One region of the Alloalcanivorax xenomutans genome, then DNA from elsewhere that is predicted to be linked to it. Evidence: predicted binding sites of a transcription regulator. Region 1 holds the regulator's gene; each other region holds the start of a gene.

Region 1 (3,206 bases):
TGAGGAAGTCGGCGAGGAGGACTATCGGCGCGCCGTTGCTCGCGGCAATCAGGCCCGTCGCCCACTGTCGCTGTACTGTCACATCCCATTCTGCGCCACGGTGTGTTACTACTGCGCCTGCAACCGCATCATCACCGGCAACCGGGCCAAGGCCGAGGATTATCTGACCTTCCTGAAGCAGGAGATCAAAGCCAAGGCGGCGCTGGTGGACCCGCAGCGGCCCGTGGTGCAGATGCACTGGGGCGGTGGCACCCCCACCTACCTCAGCGATGCGCAGATGACCGAGCTGGTTTATGACCTGGCCCGTCATTTCAACCTGCTGGAAGAGGATCGCGGCGAGTACGCCATCGAAGTGGACCCGCGCACGGTGGATCGCGCCCGTCTGGGGCTGCTGCGGGGGCTGGGTTTCAACCGGCTCAGTATCGGTATTCAGGATCTGGATCCGGTGGTGCAGAAGGCGGTGAATCGGGAACAATCCCTTGAGCTGATCACCGAAGTATTCGACGCGGCCCGGGATTTCGGTTTCCACTCCATCAACGCCGACATGATTTACGGCTTGCCCTGGCAGTCTTCCTCCAGCCTGGCTCGCTCCCTGGAACAATTGCTGGCTTTACGCCCGGAGCGCATTTCCCTTTACAACTACGCCCACATGCCGGCGCGCTTCAAGGTGCAGCGGCAGATCCAGGAAACCGCGCTGCCCAGCCCGGAGGAAAAACTCGCCATGCTGAAACTGGCGGGCGAAACCCTGGAGGCGGCCGGCTATGTGCTGATCGGCATGGATCATTTTGCCCTGCCGGATGATCCCATGGCGGTAGCGCAGCGCAACGGCACCCTGCACCGCAATTTTCAAGGCTACTCGCTACATGGCGACGCCGATCTTCTGGGCATGGGGGTCAGCGCGATCAGCGCTTTTGATGATTTCTACGCACAGAACCTCAAGGTTCTGAGCAACTGGCAGGAAGCCGTGCAAGCGGGTCGCATGCCGATTGAACGCGGCTTCCTGCTTGACTGGGATGACCGCCTGCGCCGTGACGTGATCATGGGGCTGCTGTGCGACCTGCGGCTGGATCTGGTCGCCTTCCGGCAGCGTTGGGAAGTGGATTTCGCCGATTACTTCAAGGACCAGCTGGCCGCGCTGGGTGAATTCGAAAAACTGGGGCTGATTGATATGAACGGCCCCGTGTTGAAGGTCACTGACACCGGGCGCCTGGTGGTGCGCGCTCTGGTGATGTTGTTCGACCGCTATGCCGGCACCCCGAACCCACAGCGATTCAGTCGCATTATTTAGCTCGCCGTTACCGATCCGGGAGACCATAATGTCTCAAGCCGTAATTGCAATACGCAGTGTATCCAATATGGAGGTACGCAGCATGCCTCGTCACGTTTCATGCAACGACTGTAGTCTCAGCCCCATTTGCCTGCCGTTGGCGGTGGCGCCTTCCCAGCTCGACGAACTGGATGGCATCATCCGCCGTGGCCGCCCGCTGAAGCGCGGAGAGCACCTGTTTCGTGCCGCCGCCCCGTTCAGCGCCGTTTATGCCGTGCGCTCCGGCGCACTGAAGACCTATGTCCTCTCCGATGAGGGGGAAGAACAGGTTACCGGGTTTTACCTGCCAGGCGAGATCATCGGCATGGACGGCATCAGTACCGCGCACCATGTTTCCAATGCCAAGGCGCTGGAAACCGCTACCGTGTGCGAGATCCCCTTCCATCGCCTGGAAGATCTGTCCCAACGCATCCCCTCCTTGCAGCATCACTTCTTCTCGCTGATGAGCAACGAGATCCGCGCCGACCGCGAACTGCACATGCTGTTGAGCAAGAAGAGCGCGGATGACAGAGTGGCCTCTCTACTGTTATCCCTGGCCGCGCGTCAGCAGCGCCGGGGTTTGAGCAGCCGCCGCTTCCGCCTGCCCATGTCCCGCTATGACATCGCCAATTATCTGGGACTGGCGGTGGAAACGGTTAGCCGCATTTTCACCCGTTTTCAGCAGCAGGATATGCTGCTGGTGGACGGCAGGGATGTGGAAATCGTCGACCGTGAGGCGCTTTGCGGTGGCGGCAGACTACATGTGGAGGCACCATGACTATTCCGACCAATGGCATTCTCGTCGTCCTGGACCGGCACCTGAAGGCCCCGCAGCCGGCGCTGAAGAAAGGCCGGTTGCTGGCCGCGGCGCTGAGCTGCCCGCTAGTGGTGGCCGTCAATAGTGATTCGTCGGCCATGCGTCGCGCGGTGGGGCTTGACCAGAAGCGCCGCCAAGCGGCCGAACAGCAAATTCGCAATGCCTGGGAACGGCGCATTCAGGACTTGCTGGCGGGTACCGAGGCCACCGTGCATATCACCACGCACAAGGATCAGGATGAGGACCTGCGGCAGACGGTCATTGCCGCCAGACCACGTCTGGTGGTGGTACATACCAGTGAGGAAGGCACCCTGAGGCGCCACCTGTTTACGCCGCGGGACTGGTTGTTGATTCGTCGGGCACCCTGCCCCGTGCTTTGCGTGCAGGACCGTCCCTGGAGTGAAACACCTGTGTTTACCGCGGCGATCGAACCGGAGGAAGAGGACGAGAGCGGCCTGGACAGTGCCGTGCTGAGCGCGGCGCGGGAATGGTCGGCGCCGCTGCAGGCATCACTCAACGCCGTGCATGTGCTCGAGCACCCGGACGAAACGTTGTTGTTGGTGGCGGGCGAAGCGTTGCCGGAATACGCCGCCAGCGCCGAGAGCATTCGCAAAAGCCACCGCGAAGCTCTGGACCGTTTCGCCGAGCGCCACGATCTACCGCTGGAACGCACGGAAATGTTGGAAGGACCGATCGCCGGCACCCTGGCTGACTACTGTGAAAATAACGGCACAGATGTACTGGTGGTGGGGACGGTTCGCCGCAACAAAGTGGAACGCCTGCTGCTGGGCGCCACCGCTGAGTCCCTGCTGGTGCATGCCCGCAACGACGTTCTGGTGATCAAACCGGACGGCTTTGACGCCGATTGGCAGTAAGTCGCGGTCGGTGCTAAGAGGCCACTGTCGTGGGAGCCTGCCCTGCAGGCGAATTCAAAGTTCGCTTGCAAGGCAAGCTCCTATGTATGGACTCGCCCGTTGCTGTCAACCCTGCCTTGAACATGGCTACCCGGTGGCATCTATGTATCAGGCCTGTTCGAGGAAGCCTCGGTGGGCTTCTGGCCAACATCGGATAAGCTCGCGGTAT
Region 2 (3,206 bases), 1.1 Mb from region 1:
GTGGCTGGGCGCGATCAATGACAATATCGAAGCGTTGCACCTGAACGATGAGAATCCTTCCGGCAGCATCCAGTACGTCAAGGAAAAGGCCAACATCCAGTTCAAGGCGATGAATTACATTCGTGGCCGCAGCTTCCAGAAATCGCTGATCCTGATCGATGAAAGCCAGAATCTGACGCCGCACCAGATGAAGGCGATCGTCACCCGGGCCGGTGAAGGGTCGAAAGTGGTGTGCCTGGGTAACCTGGCGCAGATCGATACGCCATACCTGTCGCCCACCAGTTCCGGGCTGACTTATATGACCGAACGCTTCAAGCATTTCGCCCATGGCGGCTCGGTGCAGCTCAATGGCGTGCCGAGATCGCTGCTGGCGGAATACGCGGAAACCTGGTTGTAAGGAGAAAACGTCGGACGTCTGGTGTCAGGCGTCCGGCCTTCCTCACTCCCGCAGCGCCTGCCCCAGCACCGACAAGCACGCTTCGCTCTGGTAGAAATCCCCCAGCGCCAGTTCCGCCCAGGCGCTCAATACACCTTGCTCCTTTAGTACTTCCGCGCCACGCGCCAACGCCGGCGCCAGTGTGTCGCGGCGCGCCGCCGTATCGGTGCGCATGGCCTGGAGCAATGCGGGCAGACTCCATGCCATCAGGGCCTCGATTGCCGCGCGAATGCCTTCCATCACCAGTCTCCGGCTGTAGTCCAGCGCGGCGGCATGATCAGACAACAAAGCCCCCTGACGCACCAGGCCCGGCAAGGTGTCGTCCGGCACATCTCGCAGTAACGCCGCCGGCTTCATCGGGGCGATACGGCCATAGGCATCGCGTGCCAGCTCGGCGATGCGATCGTTGCTCAACTCCCGATTCAACCACTGCTCACCGGTCTTGAGCGTGGCACGAATATTCTGTCTCAGGTAGGAACGAATGGGCTCTTCCAATCCACCCATGGCCCGGCCCACGCTTTTGCGGCCCAGCTTCATCATGCTGCTGACGCCCGGCAGTTTGGCCAAAGCATTTTCTTCCAGCAGGAAGTTCTTGATGCCGGTATAGAGCATCTCGCTGACCATCTGACTGATCAGCGGATGATTCAGCACCGCATGAATGGTCCGTTCACGCAGACTCCGCAGGCGCAGCAGTTGTTCCAGCAAAGCCTCGAACTGGGCTTCGTCGAGCAATTCGCCAAAGGTCACCGGATCCTGGCGGGCGTGGTTCAACAGGGCGTGGGCCACGGATTCGATCACCGGCTGCAGACCTTCCACGGTGGCCACATGCGCCAGCCAATCATCCACCACCTGAGCCAGCACTTCGCCATCCACCAGGGTCCCCAGCGGCTTATCCGCGATTATCGCCACGCCCTGGTCCAGCAGGTCGTGCCAGTAGTCCTCCGCGCACAGACGCTGGCAGGCGTGTTCCACATGAGCTTGCTGTAAGGCTTCGGCCAGTTCTTTCCGCTTCATCAGTGTCGGTTCCGCTTTGTCCGTTTTACTGCTTGTGCCGCCGACCGTCGAATCCTTCTGGATCTTGATCCACGACAAGAGACGGCGCCCATGAGCCGGGTGTAATACCACGGAACCCTGGCGATGCCGAGGGTTCGTGTCCAGACCCGAGCGGTCGGGACGGCACCATTGTCGGTGCGGACATGATGAGCCAAGAAGGGAGCTAAACATGCAACTATGGGGACGTGGCGCCTTGGCGCTGGCGCTAATCGGCAGTGTGGGTCTGGCCCAGGGGTACGAGGCCGGAGACATCTTGGTACGTGCCGGCGCGGCCACGGTGTCGCCCCGCGTGGACAGTGACGCTTTCTCGGTGGCGCCGTTGACCGGCGCCAAGGTGGATGTGAACAACGATACCCAATTCGGCTTCACGGTCGCCTACATGATCAACTCGCGTTTCGGCGTCGAGCTGCTGGCAGCCACGCCGTTCAAACATGATCTCTATGTGGAAGGCGCGGGGCTGGGCCGTACCGACATTGGCGATACCAAACATCTGCCGCCGACCTTGATGGCCCAATACTACCTGCCGGAGCTGGGGCCGGTGCGTCCCTATGTGGGGCTCGGCGTCAACTACACCTACTTCTTTGACGAGAACATCCACGATGGCGTGGTCAGCCCGCTGATCGGGGGCGCCAACGCCGACGTGTCGCTGTCCAACTCGGTGGGCTGGGCCGCTCAGGTGGGGGTGGATCTGGCCATGGGCGACACCTGGTTCGTCAACCTCTCCGCCTGGCGGGTGGATATCGATACCGAGGCGCGCCTCAAAGTGAACGGCTCCACCGTGGATAAAATCGATGTGGAACTGGATCCGCTGGTGTGGATGGTCGGTATCGGCCGGGCGTTCTGAATCCCGCCTGTCTTGCCGGGGTATGCTATGCCGGGGCGCTCCGCCCCGGCTTTGCCGTGGTCAGCCTTCCTCGACCCGGTCCGGGTAAGCCTGGCGCCAGTGCTCGAAACCGCCGTCCAGACTCACCGCCCGGGTGAAGCCTTTTTCCGTCAGAAAGTCACAGGCCGACTGGCTGGAATGGCCGTGGTAGCAATAGACCACCAGGGCCTGGTCACGGGACGTGGTGGCCAGAAAATCGTCCAAGCTGGCCTGGGTCAGTGGCATGGCGCCGGGAATACGCGCCATGGCATGGCTGCCCGGGTCCCGCACATCAATGAACAACGCTTCTCCGCTGTCCAGAGTTTCCCGGCCTTGTTCCGGTGAGATTCGCTGGGCCATGACGCCTTCCTCGTTGAGTTGCGTTGAGTTGAGCTGCGTTTGCTGGTCTTTCCGCTTACCAGGAATGTTTCAGGCCTGACGCCGGTCTTCCAGTAGCGGTGCCGGCGGATGCTCGCAGGGCAGTTTCATGCCGATGGCTTCTTCCAGCTGCGGCAGCAGGAAGGCATCGTCCTCGCAGGCGAAACTGATCGACACGCCGCTGGCTCCGGCGCGGCCGGTACGGCCGATGCGATGGACGTAGTCCTCGGGATCTTCCGGCAGATTGAAGTTTACCACATGGGAGACGCCGTCGATGTGGATGCCCCGCCCGGCCACGTCGGTGGCGATCAATACCCGAAGGTCGCCGGCGCGGAAGCGCTCCAGGGTCTTCATGCGCTGATTCTGCGGCACGTCACCGGAAATCAGCGACACTTTCAGGCCCTTTTTCACCAGCCGGTCGTTGAGCCGGCGGGTAATGTCCCGGCGGTTGGCGAACACGATCACCTTTTCCATGTT
Region 3 (3,206 bases), 700 kb from region 1:
TGCGATGGAATAAAAATCAGCGTGAAAGTGTCAGGCCACGTGGGTGTCTTTCACTGTTGTTTGCTGGGCCAGCAGCGCGTCGTCGCAGCGCGGGCAGAATTCGTGTTCTCCAGCCAGGTAGCCGTGCACCGGGCAAATGGAAAAGGTCGGCGTCACGGTTATGTAAGGCAGTCGGAACCGGGACAGGGCGGTGCGTACCAACTGGCGGCAGGCGCGGGAGCTGGAAAGCCGTTCGCGCATGTACAGATGCAGCACGGTGCCGCCGGTATAGCGGGTTTGCAGCGGGTCTTGATGAATCAGCGCCGCGAACGGATCCTCGGTATGGCCCACCGGCAACTGACTGGAGTTGGTGTAATAGGGAGCCTCGGGCGTACCGGCCTGGAGAATGTCGGGATAACGGCGGGCGTCCTCCTTGGCGAAGCGGTAGGTGGTGCCTTCCGCCGGAGTAGCTTCCAGGTTGTACAGATGGCCGGTTTCTTCCTGGAAACCACGCATGCGTTCGCGTACGTGTTCCAGAAGACGCAAGGCCAGGTCACGACCCTGCTCGGTGGCGATATCCTGGCGATCATGGGTGAAATTACGCACCATCTCGTTAAGACCGTTCACGCCCAGTGTGGAGAAATGATTGCGTAACGTGCCCAGATAGCGCCGGGTGTAGGGATAAAGCCCCGCGTCCATCCAGCGCTGAATGCAATCGCGTTTGATTTCCAGACTGTCGCGGCCCAGTTCCAGCAGCCGATCCAATTCCCGGTAGAGCCCTTTTTCGTCGCCGGCGAAGCGATGACCCAGCCGCGCGCAGTTGATGGTCACCACACCCACGGAGCCGGTTTGCTCGGCACTGCCGAACAGGCCGTTACCACGTTTGAGCAGCTCACGGACATCCAGCTGCAGGCGGCAGCACATGGAACGCACCATGTGCGGTTGCAGATCGGAATTGAGGAAATTCTGGAAGTAGGGCAGGCCGTACTTGGCGGTCAGGGCGAACAGCCGCTCCGTGTTGGGCGCGTCCCAATCGAAATCCTCGGTGATGTTGTAGGTGGGAATCGGGAAGGTGAATACCCGGCCGCGTTGATCGCCGGCTTCCATCACTTCCAGATAGGCGCGGTTGATCAGATCCATCTCCGCCTGCAGCTCGCCGTAGGTGAACGGCTGCTCCTCGCCGGCGATCACCGGCACCTGTTCGCGCAGATCCTCCGGGCAGGTCCAGTCGAAGGTCAGGTTGGTGAACGGGGTCTGGCTGCCCCACCGGGAGGGCACATTGAGGTTGTAGATAAATTCCTGGATGGCTTGCCGTATCGCCGGGTAGTCCAGGTTGTCACGGCGCACATAGGGTGCCAGATAGGTGTCGAAGGAACTGAAGGCCTGGGCACCGGCCCATTCGTTTTGCAGTGTGCCAAGGAAGTTGACCATCTGGCCAAGCGCGCTGGAGAGATGTTTGGGCGGGCCGCTTTCGGCGCGGTCGGTGACGCCGTTGAACCCTTCCATCAACAGGCTGCGCAGGGACCAGCCAGCGCAGTAGCCGCTCAGCATATCCAGATCATGCAAGTGCAGATCGCCTTCCCGATGGGCGCTGCCGATCTCCGGCGGGTAAACCTGATCGAGCCAGTAGTTGGCGATCAGCTTGCCGGAGATGTTGAGGATCAGCCCGCCCAGGGAGTAACCCTGATTGGCGTTGGCGTGTACGCGCCAGTCGGCGCGACTGAGGTATTCCTCGACGGTGGTGCTCACTGCCACCGTGCTGTCCGGGCGGGGTGTGGTCATGGCGCTGTTTCCATATTTAGTGTGTTTTATTTGGTTTGGCACAATATATGGTGGTAAGCGTAAAGGTGAGACCGAGAGAAAGGGCTGATCTGGGTCAAGGAAAGTGAGGGTGGGGGCTCCAGCGGCCCGGACCTCGGGCACATGAAATCGGAGGTCGCTACGAGGCCGCTGTAGGAGCCAGCCTTGCCGGCGAAGAGGGCACAAAAAATTCGCCAGCAAGGCTGGCTTCTACAGCGGCTTCGCAGTTCGGCCTGTGGGAAACGGTCGCGATTGGCGTGCTACCGCCGGTCCATTCCGGGGGCGCCGTGCCAGTAGCCGTCACAGCGCGCTTCGTCCACCAGGGCAAGCGGGTCCCGGTGGTCCGGCTGGCCCCGGCGCACTCGATCAAAAGCCGCCACTATCTCCGCCATGGGCTCGTCGGCCACCACCAGGCGCGCGCTGCTTATCCCCATTTCAGCCATCACCGGCAGTTCCCGGCGCAGGTCCTGGGGCCAGGCGGAGAGGGTCTGGATGCCATTGAGAGTGAACAGTCTTCGACCATCCTGACTGAACAGAGGCAGCCCCTGAGGATCGTCCCGGCAAACAAACTGGCAGCGGTCCTTGGCATGGCCCCGCCGCCGGGCGGTGAAGCAACGGGCCGACCAGGCCAGCGCCAGATGCCCATAGGCGTGTACCTCGCACGGCAGAGCCAGATCCTGTTCCCGCAGTGCTGTCAGCAAAGCGGTGAGCGCCTGCCGGGACAGTTCCAAGGGCGCGTGCCAGCGCTGCATACCGGACCCAGCCAGCAAGCGGATGGCTTCCACGTTGTAGAGGTTCAGAGGCGCGCCGCCGATAAAGGGAATGCCGGCTTCGCTGAGCAAATGGACGGCGCTCATATCATTGGCTTCCACCGGCAGTTCGCCGTTATCGCACAGCCGGCGCAGCGCGCGCAGGTCGGCGCCGGCCTCGATCAGCGTTTGCGAGGCCAGCACCACGGTCTTGCCCTGAGCACGCAGTTCCCGGGCCAACCCGAGCCAGTGATCCAGTTTCATGTCCCGTCGCCGACCGCACACGGTCTCGCCCAGATAGATCCGTTCCACCGGCCAGTCCGCCGCCTGCGCATAGAAGCTCTCGTAATCCTGTTGGTGCCAATAAAACGGTACCGGTCCCAGGGCCAGTTCCAGCATGCCGATGCCTCCTATTTCCAGCGCCGCTCGTAGGCGCCCAGGGTGGTGGTGGTGCCTTCGGACAGGGCGCTCAACGCACGTTGCCAGTCCGGGTCGGACTGGAACATGGATGATGTCCGGGAGAGACGGTCCAACGCCTGGCGCCATACCCGGGTGACCTCCCGTACATAAGCGGGACTGCGTTGCCGGCCTTCGATCTTCACCGCGGCGATGCCGAGGGCCTGCAACTCCGGCAGCAGCTCCAACGTATTCAGACTGGTGGGTTCCTCGATGGCGTGA
Region 4 (3,206 bases), 710 kb from region 1:
CGCCATGCTGGAAGCAAAGTTGCCGCCCCCAAAGCCGCACAACAAGGCCAGTACCAGCATTACCAGATAAGGGGTGTCCGGGTTGCGTACCGCGAAACCGATCCACAGCGCCGGCAGTAACAGCGATGCGGTGGAGAATGCGGTCCAGCGGCGGCCGCCGAAGATCGGTACCATGAAACTGTAGAACACTCGCAGGGTGGCGCCGGAGAGGCCCGGTAACGCCGCCAGCCAGAACAGCTGATTGGCGTTGTAGTTGAAGCCCACTTGCGGTAACCGCGCCACCACCACCGACCACACCATCCAGACGGAAAAGGCCAGCACCAGATTGGGAATGGAAATCCACAGGTTGCGGCGGGCGATGGCGCGACCCTGCTGCTCCCAGAAATCGGTGTCCTCCGGCCGCCAGTCCTGCAGTACCAGTTTGCTCGGGGTGGACAGTTCCGGCAGGTCGCCGGTTTCGCGTTGCTCCGTCCATTCCACCCGGTTGGCCTTGATGATGGCGTAATGCATCCACGCCAGCGCTCCCGCCACCAGCACGAACAGCAGCATGAAACAGCTTTGCCAGATGCCCACCACATCATTGAGCATGCCGAAGGTCAGCGGCAGGAAGAAGCCGCCAAGGCCGCCGACCATGCCCACCACACCACCCACGGCACCCACGTGTTCGGGGTAGTAGGTAGGGATGTGTTTGAAGACCGCCGCCTTGCCCAGAGACATAAAGAAGCCCAGCACCATGATCAGCAGCACGAAGGGCGGCAGGCCCATGATCAAGGAAAAACGCAGTTCACCATCAATGCCCTGAATGCGGTATTCGGTGGGGGGATAGCTGAGCAGGAAAGTGCAAACCAGGCAGGCGATGAAGGTCCAGTACATCACGCGCCGCGCGCCGTACCGGTCGGAGAGCCAGCCACCGAGAATGCGGAACAGGGAGCCGGGCAGGGTGAACAAAAGGGTGATCATGCCGGCGGTGGTGAGACTTACCCCGTAGACCCTCATCAGGTAGTGGGGCAGCCACAGCGCCAGGGCAACGAAGGCGCCGAACACAAAAAAGTAATAGAGCGAGAAGCGCCACACTCGAAGGTCGGCCATGGGCGCCAGCCGCTGGCTCAAGGTGAGGGACGGAGTCGGGTGTCGCGGATCCCGCGCGAACACCAGGAAGCCAAGGCCCATCAGCGCCAGCACCAGCGCATACACCTGGGCGGTGCCCTGCCAGCCCAGCGCCACCAGCAGTAAAGGCGCGGCGAAGTTGGTCAGCGACGAGCCCAGGTTGCCGGCGCCGAAAACGCCCAGGGCGGTGCCCTGGCGGTCGCCGCCAAACCAGCGGGAAACGTAAGCGGTGCCCACGGCGAAGGCGCCACCAGCCAGACCCAGGCCCAGCGCCGCCAACAGCAGCATGGGGTAACTGTGGGCCAGGGTCAGAAGATAGACGCAGCTGGCGCTGACCAGCAGCAGGATGCCCATAACCGGACGCCCGCCGAAGCGGTCGGTGAGAATGCCGAGAACCGGCCGGCTGATCGAGCCGGTGAGCACCGGTGTCGCGATCAGCAAAGCCAGTTCGGTGTCCGACAGATTCAGTTCTTTACTGAGAGGGATGCCAATAATGGACAACAAAGTCCATACGGCGAAGCACAGCGTGAACGCCAGGGTGGAAAGGAACAACGCCTGCCCCGAGCCGGGGGGTGAGACCGGTTCCGTTGATGCCACGGTGCCTCCTTGAGGTATGAGCCGTCCGTGTGTGGCAATCTGTCAGAAATAACTATCAAACGTATTGATTAGGGTCAACCTCTCTCCGACGAATGGCATGGAGTATGGGGTTTCCGTCATGACAGTCCGGGGACTGCTCAATGCGATATCCTTTCACGCCGCCGAAGCCGCCGTCGCCACTGGCGGTATTTCGCCATATCGATGCTCATGCGCCGTTGCCGCTGAAGCGCCCTTTTCTGGAGCCGCTGATGAACCGTCTACTGGCGGAACCGTTGGCGGCGGGGGAATTCGAACCCTTGCAGGGGCGTCACCTGACCCTTGATCTGGCCGACGGCGCGCCGCGTTTTACCGTGACGCTGCAGGCCAACCGTCTGCGATTAAGCGAATGCCCCGGCGAGGCGTGTATTCGTGGCGGCTGGCGTGAATTTTTGCAGCTCCTTGGCAGGGAGCAGGATCCGGACACCTTGTTTTTCCAGCGCCGTCTGTTGGTGGAGGGGGACACCGAATTGGGGTTGTGGGTGAAGAATCTGCTCGATGGTCTGGATCAGAGCGGCTGGCCGGGACCGGTGCGGGAGGGATTGCGGTTGCTGGCGTACGCAACACGTTGATCGCTGCCATGGCTGATTCCCACGATAGGATTACAAAGCTCTTGCAGTGCTCTTGAAGCGACCTTTGAATTCATATCCCCATTGTCAACGCACTCTGAGCGTTTCAAATAACGGCCGCAGCCGTTCCGCCAGTTCGGGCAGAGGATTGGCTATCGGCGACGGCTGTTGATAGGACGGTGACAGGCATTGTTGTGGTCGCGCCCATTGCAGGGCGTAGTGGCGCACTCCCTTGGCGGCCAGCCAGCGTGCCAGCCGTTCCACGGCGGCTTCATCGAAGTCCAGCCAGTGCACGGTGGTGCGGCACTCCAAAGCGAGATCGGCGGCCAGCAACTGATCCAGACTGTCGCACAATTGTCGCCACTGCCGGCCGCGCCCGGTGATGCGATCGATTTGAGCCGCATCCCCTTTCACGTCCAGACCCACCCAATCCAAATCCGGTATCAGTGTGCTCAGCCGGCGGGGGTAACTGCCGGCGGTGTGCAGACCGATGCCGAATCCTCGCTCACGGGCCCGCTGTATCGCCGGTAACAGGTGTGGATGCCGGGTGGGCTCGCCGCCACTGAACACCACCGCTTCCAACAGGCCTCGTCGTGTTTCAAGAAAGGATTCGACTTCAAGCCATTCCCGCACCTGGCCCCGCCGGGGCGGGATCATGTGCGGGTTATGGCAATAGCCGCAGCGCAGCGGGCAACCCTGCAGGAAGACCACGCACGCCAGCCGGCCTGGATAGTCCAGTGTGGTCAGCGGCGTCAGGCCCGCCACCGGCAGGGCCGGAACGGCATCCGCGTCAGCCATTCAGGCGTGCCTGTTGCTCACAAAAATGACGGCGCTGGCGATGCTCGGATTTTTTACCCGGATTGAACTGGCTCACCGGCCGGTGGTATCCCATCACCC

Evidence for each region. Region 1 encodes FNR, which switches genes on or off when oxygen is low (the NO sensors DNR and NnrR bind a similar motif). Its sites were predicted from a motif close to TTGATNTANATCAA; they were not measured.
Region 2: RYH70_RS05415 (OmpW/AlkL family protein) is a predicted target of FNR. The motif match lies at 1,515-1,528, and genes of this name have one in related genera.
Region 3: RYH70_RS13565 (ribonucleoside triphosphate reductase) is a predicted target of FNR. The motif match lies at 1,846-1,859, and genes of this name have one in related genera.
Region 4: ubiT (ubiquinone anaerobic biosynthesis accessory factor UbiT) is a predicted target of FNR. The motif match lies at 1,769-1,782, and genes of this name have one in related genera.

Annotation. Positions count from the first base shown of each region.
Region 1 covers NZ_CP136538.1:2,245,600-2,248,805, reverse strand. The annotation lists gene hemN (oxygen-independent coproporphyrinogen III oxidase) at 1-1,288, shown strand, start outside; gene fnr (fumarate/nitrate reduction transcriptional regulator Fnr) at 1,371-2,084, shown strand; gene RYH70_RS10445 (universal stress protein) at 2,081-2,998, shown strand.
Region 2 covers NZ_CP136538.1:1,156,067-1,159,272, forward strand. The annotation lists gene RYH70_RS05405 (PhoH family protein) at 1-397, shown strand, start outside; gene RYH70_RS05410 (hypothetical protein) at 440-1,450, opposite strand; gene RYH70_RS05415 (OmpW/AlkL family protein) at 1,659-2,333, shown strand; gene glpE (thiosulfate sulfurtransferase GlpE) at 2,394-2,711, opposite strand; gene rhlB (ATP-dependent RNA helicase RhlB) at 2,781-3,206, opposite strand, start outside.
Region 3 covers NZ_CP136538.1:2,949,930-2,953,135, reverse strand. The annotation lists gene RYH70_RS13565 (ribonucleoside triphosphate reductase) at 31-1,761, opposite strand; gene RYH70_RS13560 (U32 family peptidase) at 2,040-2,927, opposite strand; gene ubiU (ubiquinone anaerobic biosynthesis protein UbiU) at 2,939-3,206, opposite strand, start outside.
Region 4 covers NZ_CP136538.1:2,953,236-2,956,441, reverse strand. The annotation lists gene RYH70_RS13585 (nitrate/nitrite transporter) at 1-1,704, opposite strand, end outside; gene ubiT (ubiquinone anaerobic biosynthesis accessory factor UbiT) at 1,845-2,312, shown strand; gene RYH70_RS13575 (anaerobic ribonucleoside-triphosphate reductase activating protein) at 2,397-3,107, opposite strand; gene nrdD (anaerobic ribonucleoside-triphosphate reductase) at 3,100-3,206, opposite strand, start outside.